3 regions of the Rhizobium sp. AN73 genome follow, and region 1 is predicted to be linked to each of the others. Evidence: predicted binding sites of a transcription regulator. Region 1 holds the regulator's gene; each other region holds the start of a gene.
The links. The regulator PhoB, encoded in region 1, activates phosphate uptake and scavenging genes when phosphate is short. The targets are predictions, from matches to a motif close to TGTCATNNANCTGTCAT.
Positions count from the first base shown of each region.

Region 2: phnC (phosphonate ABC transporter ATP-binding protein) is a predicted target of PhoB. The motif match lies at 1,200-1,216, and genes of this name have one in related genera.
Region 3: RBH10_RS16635 (esterase-like activity of phytase family protein) is a predicted target of PhoB. The motif match lies at 1,389-1,405, and genes of this name have one in related genera.

Region 1 covers NZ_JARWME010000002.1:2,159,641-2,161,907, reverse strand. Annotated here, with positions in the region: gene phoU (phosphate signaling complex protein PhoU) at 84-809, shown strand; gene phoB (phosphate regulon transcriptional regulator PhoB) at 841-1,524, shown strand; gene RBH10_RS20575 (GcrA family cell cycle regulator) at 1,842-2,267, opposite strand, start outside.
Region 2 covers NZ_JARWME010000002.1:2,404,909-2,407,175, forward strand. Annotated here, with positions in the region: gene phnL (phosphonate C-P lyase system protein PhnL) at 1-422, shown strand, start outside; gene RBH10_RS21805 (DapH/DapD/GlmU-related protein) at 419-1,036, shown strand; gene phnC (phosphonate ABC transporter ATP-binding protein) at 1,275-2,135, shown strand; gene phnD (phosphonate ABC transporter substrate-binding protein) at 2,221-2,267, shown strand, end outside.
Region 3 covers NZ_JARWME010000002.1:1,356,895-1,359,161, reverse strand. Annotated here, with positions in the region: gene lon (endopeptidase La) at 1-533, shown strand, start outside; gene hupB (DNA-binding protein HupB) at 822-1,097, shown strand; gene RBH10_RS16635 (esterase-like activity of phytase family protein) at 1,459-2,267, shown strand, end outside.

The DNA.
Region 1 (2,267 bases):
TTTATCGAAACCGAACAAGACTGGTGCCTCTGCCGTGCCCGCTTTCGGGCACGCGCATGCAGGCCAAGCCGGAGGACTAGACCATGACACAGACAACGACCCATTCGCATATCCTGTCCGCCTACGACGACGAGTTGAAGTTTCTGACGCGCCGCATCGCCGAAATGGGCGGTCTTGCCGAGCAGATGTGCGGTGAAGCCGTGCGGGCACTCGTCAATTCCGATGCAGCACTTGCGCAGAAGGTCATTTCCGACGACGCGATCCTCGACTATTCCGAGCGCGAAATCGGCGACAAGGCCATCGTCACCATCGCCAGACGTCAGCCGGTGGCGGCCGATCTTCGCGAGATCATCGGTACCCTGCGTATCGCCGCCGATCTCGAGCGCGTCGGCGATCTCGGCAAGAACACGGCCAAGCGCGTTATCGCGGTTGCCGGAACCGGCGTGCCGCGCAAGCTCGCCCGCGGCATCGAACATCTGTCCGAACTGGCGCTGGTGCAGTTGAAGGAAGTGCTTGACGTCTATTCCACACGTTCCGCCGAGAAGGCCAATGCCATCCGCGAGCGCGACGAGGAAATCGACGCCATGTACACGTCGCTCTTCCGTGAGCTTCTGACCTACATGATGGAAGATCCGCGCAACATCACCACCTGCACGCATCTTCTGTTCTGCGCCAAGAACATCGAGCGTATCGGCGATCATGCCACGAACATCGCTGAAACGATTTATTACATGACCACCGGCAGCCAGCCGGAGGGCGAGCGTCCGAAGGACGACAGTTCCAACACACTCGGTTCGGTGACCGAGTAACAGACAAGCAGAAGCTTGCGGAGTTCAGCATATGGTGCCCAAGATTGCAGTTGTGGAAGACGAGGAAGCGTTGAGCGTCCTGCTTCGTTACAATCTCGAGGCTGAGGGATACGACGTCGACACGATACCCCGTGGCGACGAGGCGGAAATCAGGCTGCAGGAGCGTATTCCGGACCTTCTCATCCTGGATTGGATGTTGCCGGGCGTTTCCGGTATCGAACTGTGCCGGCGCCTGAGAATGCGGCCGGAAACAGAACGCCTGCCCATCATCATGCTGACGGCGCGTGGCGAAGAGAGCGAGCGTGTTCGCGGTCTCGCCACCGGGGCTGACGATTATGTCGTCAAGCCGTTTTCCACGCCGGAACTCATGGCCCGGGTCAAGGCCATGTTGCGCCGGGCCCGTCCCGAGGTTCTCTCTTCGGTGCTGAAATGCGGCGATATCGAATTGGATCGCGAGACCCATCGCGTCCATCGCAAAAGCCGCGAAGTGCGCCTCGGCCCGACGGAATTCCGCTTGCTGGAATTCCTGATGACGTCGCCGGGCCGGGTGTTCTCCCGGTCGCAATTGCTGGATGGCGTCTGGGGTCACGATATTTACGTCGATGAGCGTACTGTCGACGTTCATGTCGGACGTCTGCGCAAGGCTTTGAATTTCTCGCATATGCAGGATGTCATCCGCACCGTGCGCGGCGCCGGATATTCGATGGAAGCCTGAGCCAAGCCGAACTCGACGGTTTCGCTAAGGCCAACATCACACCCAATAAATCGAAAAGCCCGAGACCGGAAACGGTGTCGGGCTTTTTTAATTATGACCTTTTCCATAACTCGACATCATCCTCCAGTTTGCCCGGAGGATCGGCGGTGCGTTGAAATCCGGATTGTCGGCTCAGGCCTGCCCGTGACGGAGGGTGGTTTCGGCACATCTGTCCGCAGACTAATCCCGAAACCGGAAACGGCGTCGGGGTTTTTAAGTCATAAAAAAACGGGCCCGAAGGCCCGTAGTTTTTGAGTGCTGAATGCGTGCCGCAACACTCAAGCCTTGCGGCGCTCGCTCACCGGCTGGTAGGCGAGTTTCGCATGGAACTTACAATAGGGCGAAGATTCCAGCGCTTCACAACCGCAGAAATGGAAGTCATCCTTCAGCGGATCGCCAACCGGCCACTTGCAGGTGCGCTCCGTCAGTTCCGTCAGCGTCAGGCGACGGGAAATCGGCGAGACCACGTTTTTGGAAGGAACGTAATCGAGAACCTGTGCGGTCTCGATATCGATCTCCTCGTGCAGCGCCGTTGCCGTGTTCGAGCGGGTGAGAATCCGCGCAGGTGCTGCGTTGACGCGGCCTGCGAAAGTCGTTGCGCGTGGGGCCGGTGCAGCGGTGCGCTTTGGCGCGGTGCGCGCCGAAGTGACCGGACCGCCAGCCTTGACGCGTCCCGGCAGGTTAAGACGATGGACCTTGCCGAT
Region 2 (2,267 bases), 250 kb from region 1:
GTTATGTCAGCCAGTTTCTTCGCACCGTGCCGCGTGTTCCGGCCATCGACGTCGTTGCCGAACCGCTTTTCGCGCGCAAGGTTGCGGTGGAAGAGGCTCGCGAGCAGGCAGCCGTTCTGCTTTCGAAACTCAACCTGCCGCGGGAATTGTGGTCGCTTCCACCCGCCACCTTTTCCGGTGGCGAACAGCAGCGCGTGAACATTGCCCGCGGCTTCATCACCGACCATGCAATCCTGCTTCTCGACGAACCAACCGCTTCGCTGGACGCCGTCAACCGGCGTGTGGTCGTCGACATGATCGTCGAGAAAAAAGCGAAGGGCACCGCACTGCTCGGCATTTTCCATGACGAGGAAGTGCGGGAAGCCGTGGCCGACCGCATTCTGGACGTTTCGAAATTTTCACCCCGGAAGGCAGCGGCATGAGTGTCAAGGTCGGTCTCGAACCCGTCATCCACGAAACCGCCCGCGTCACCAATTCCTCAATCGGCCGCTATACCGAAATTTCGGAGCGCTGCCGCATCGAGGAAGTCGAGATGGGCGATTATTCATACGTCATGCAGGACGGTGCGATCTGGTGCGCCAGCATCGGCAAATTTGTCAACATCGCAGCCTCTGTCCGCATCAATGCGACCAATCATCCGATGTCGCGCGCCACCTTGCACCATTTCACCTATCGCGCCCGCAGCTACTGGGACGATGCCGAGGATGAAACGGACTTCTTCGCCGCCCGCCGCGCCAAGCGTGTGGTGATCGGCCACGATGTGTGGATCGGCCATGGCGCAACCATCCTGCCCGGCGTGACGGTTGGAAACGGCGCTGTGATCGGGGCCGGCGCGGTCGTCTCGAAAGACGTCGCGCCCTATACCATCGTCGGCGGCGTTCCTGCTCGGCTGATCCGGGAACGTTTTCCGGCGGAACTCGGCCAGCGCATGGACGATCTCAAATGGTGGGACTGGGACCATGCAACGTTGCGCGTTGCGCTGGATGATTTCCGGACCCTTGCCGCCGAGGATTTCGTGGCGAAATACGCCGGGTAAAATCGACCCCGCACCGAAGAAATTGCAGATCCCGGGGCCATGCTCCGGGGTCCGCATAACTGTGTTTGTGAGGCACCGGGCGAGTTTCAACCCATTGGCTTGATTGCCAGAAGGTTTGTCGGCGAACACAGGGATCCTACGTCTGTGAGTTCTGTAATATTTTCTTCATCAAACTGACATCGGTACTTCACGGACCACTGCTAGGTCGAACCCCATCAGAAGAAGATTGGACGGGGAAATGAGCTTTCACCTGAAGCAAGTCACGCGCCGTTTTGGCAACCACACTGCGGTCGATTCCGTGAATGTGGAAATTCCGCAAGGCCAGATGGTTGGCGTGATCGGACGTTCTGGCGCGGGAAAATCGACGCTGCTGCGTATGATCAATCGCCTCGTCGATCCTTCCTCGGGCTCCATCCATTTCAACGACACGGAAGTCTCGTCGCTGAAGGGTGCCGCCCTGCGCAACTGGCAGCGCGACTGCGCCATGATCTTCCAGCAGTTCAATCTGGTGCCGCGCCTCGACGTGCTCACCAATGTCATGCTCGGCCGCCTGAACCACCGTTCGACGGCGCTCAGCCTCTTCAACATCTTTACCAATGACGAGCGCCTGATGGCGATTGCCGCCCTCGAGCGGCTCGGCATCGAGCATGTGGCCATGCAGGCGGCGGGCACGCTTTCCGGCGGCCAGCAGCAGCGCGTCGCCATCGCCCGGGCGTTGATGCAGTCTCCGAAGATGGTTCTGGCCGACGAGCCTATCGCCTCCCTCGACCCGCTGAACGCCAAGATCGTGATGGACGCCCTGCGCGACATCAACGAGCGTGAAGGCATCACCGTCATCACCAATCTACACACGCTGGATACGGCGCGCAATTATTGCGAGCGCATCATCGGCATGTCGCATGGCCGCGTCGTTTTCGACGGAACGCCCGCCGAACTGACGGCCGCAGCCGTGACGGAGATTTACGGCACGGATTCGCACGGTGCCGGCATCGACGAGACCATGACCTCGACCAGCATAAACATTCCCGGAGCGCAGCTTTCCGCGCGTCCGGTACAGCAATCTGCCGGTCCCGAACCGCTCGCTCTGGCCGGGCTCTGAGGAACCGCTCAGCATCGTTTGCGCCCGCGTCAAGGGCCGATACTTCACAACAAACTCCGGCTCGCCGGGAAACAGGAGAAAGTCCATGTTGAAGAAAATCCTTCTTTCGGCAGTCGCCCTTGGCGTTCTGGC
Region 3 (2,267 bases), 800 kb from region 1:
GCAACCTCAAGGAAGTGATGAAGGAATCCATCTCGGCAGCGGCATCTTATGTCCGCTCGCGCGCCGTGGACTTCGGCATCGAGCCGCCGCGTTTCGACAAGAGCGACATCCATGTTCACGTTCCGGAAGGTGCGACCCCGAAGGACGGTCCGTCCGCCGGCGTTGCCATGGCCACCGCCATCGTCTCGATCATGACCGGTATTCCGGTCTCGAAGGATGTGGCGATGACGGGTGAAATCACCCTGCGTGGTCGCGTGCTGCCGATTGGCGGCCTGAAGGAAAAGCTGCTTGCCGCGCTTCGCGGCGGCATCAAGAAGGTGCTGATCCCGGAAGAAAACGCCAAGGACCTGGCGGATATTCCTGATAATGTGAAGAACGAGATGGAGATCATCCCGGTTTCGCGCATGGGTGAAGTCATCAGGCACGCGCTGCTTCGCATGCCCGAGCCCATCGAGTGGGACGGCAGCATCGAAACACCCGTTATCGCCACGGTCGATGGCGTTGACGAGGGCGGTCAGACGATCGCGCATTGATTGCCGCATCGTTGCGAAAGCCAGAATCGGTTTTCGCAACAGCAATGCATAGATTCAATGTGTTAGGTGCCGAAAGGCACTCCGCATCGCCGAAGCTTGCACAACTGGTGCGAAATTGGCACGTTTAACGGAAAGGCCGGCAGAAATGTCGGCCTTTTTTGTGAAAAACCCCGCAGACCCCTTGTTTTTCAGGCGATTCCAGCGCTTTTGAGTTGCTGCGCGCGGATACAGACGTATTCTGCGCCGGCTTAATTTGAGTCGTTTCAAACCATTGAAAGGGGTGGAAACATGAACAAGAACGAGCTCGTCTCTGCTGTTGCCGAAAAGGCTGGTCTCACGAAGGCAGATGCTGCTTCCGCTGTTGATGCCGTATTCGAAACCGTACAGAACGAACTGAAGAGCGGTGGCGACATCCGTCTCGCTGGCTTCGGCAGCTTCTCCGTTAGCCGTCGTGAAGCCTCCAAGGGTCGTAACCCTTCCACGGGTGCTGAAGTCGATATCCCGGCTCGCAACGTACCGAAGTTTTCCGCAGGCAAGGGCCTGAAGGACGCCGTCAACTCGTAAGGTTTCCGGAAAGCCGTGACGTCCGGCGGCGGGCGGGCGGCTTTTCAGGTTCACGAGGAAACATGTTTTGACGCCCTGACGCCATCATGCCGGCACGAAAACCGGGCGGCTTTTCGAAAAAGCATTTTTCGGATAGCCCAGTTTTTCAACCCGGCAAGATGTACTTGAAAGTAGGGGAACGCGCCTGTGTAGCCCCCATCCGGTCACACGGCGTTCCGATACGCGGAATGTGCGCACAAACAGGAAAGCCCGGCCTTTATGGCCGGGCTTTTTGATTCTCCCGACAGGAAATGTCATGCCGCTGTCACGTCCTTGACGCAGAAGCCATGGGGTACTTTTTTGGATCCAAGGGGGATTTATAATGGCGTTCCGATTTTCTCACATGGCTTTGACTGCTGCTCTGCTTACGTCCGCTGCCTTTCCAGCCGCCGCCGAGCCGGTTTTCAATCGCATCGCATCGTTCCCGGTTGTAAAGAACCTGCCCGCGGACAAGGACGCGAAGTCCGTCACGTCAGCTGAAATCGTAACCGCCAGCGAAGATGGCAAGACGCTGATCTATTCGGACAGCCCGCTTGGCGGCATTGGCTTCATTGACATCACGGACGCAAAGGCCCCCAAGGCCGGTGGCGCATTGCTGCTCGAAGGTGAGCCGACCTCGGTTGCCGTTGCCGGCGCCAAGGTTCTGGCAGGCGTCAACACCTCCGAAAACCGGGCCAAGCCATCCGGCAAGCTGGTAACGGTCGACATCGCCACCAAGAAGATCGAGGCGAGCTGCGATCTCGGCGGCCAGCCCGATTCCGTCGCAGTTTCCCCGGACAAGACCTTCGCCGCCATTGCGATCGAAAACGAGCGCGATGAAGAGGTGAACGAGGGCGCCCTGCCGCAGATGCCCGCCGGCTATCTGGTGACGGTCGGTCTGAAGAACGGCGTTGCCGACTGCGCGACGCTGAAGAAGATCGACGTGACCGGCCTTGCCGAAATCTCCCCGGAAGATCCGGAGCCTGAATTCGTCTCGATCAACGCCAACGGCGAGATCGCGCTCACCCTGCAGGAAAACAACCATATCGTCATCATCGACGGCAAGACCGGCACGGTGAAGACGCATTTCTCCGCCGGCACGGTCGATCTGGAAGGCGTCGACACGAAGACCGACGGCCAGCTCAAGTTCGC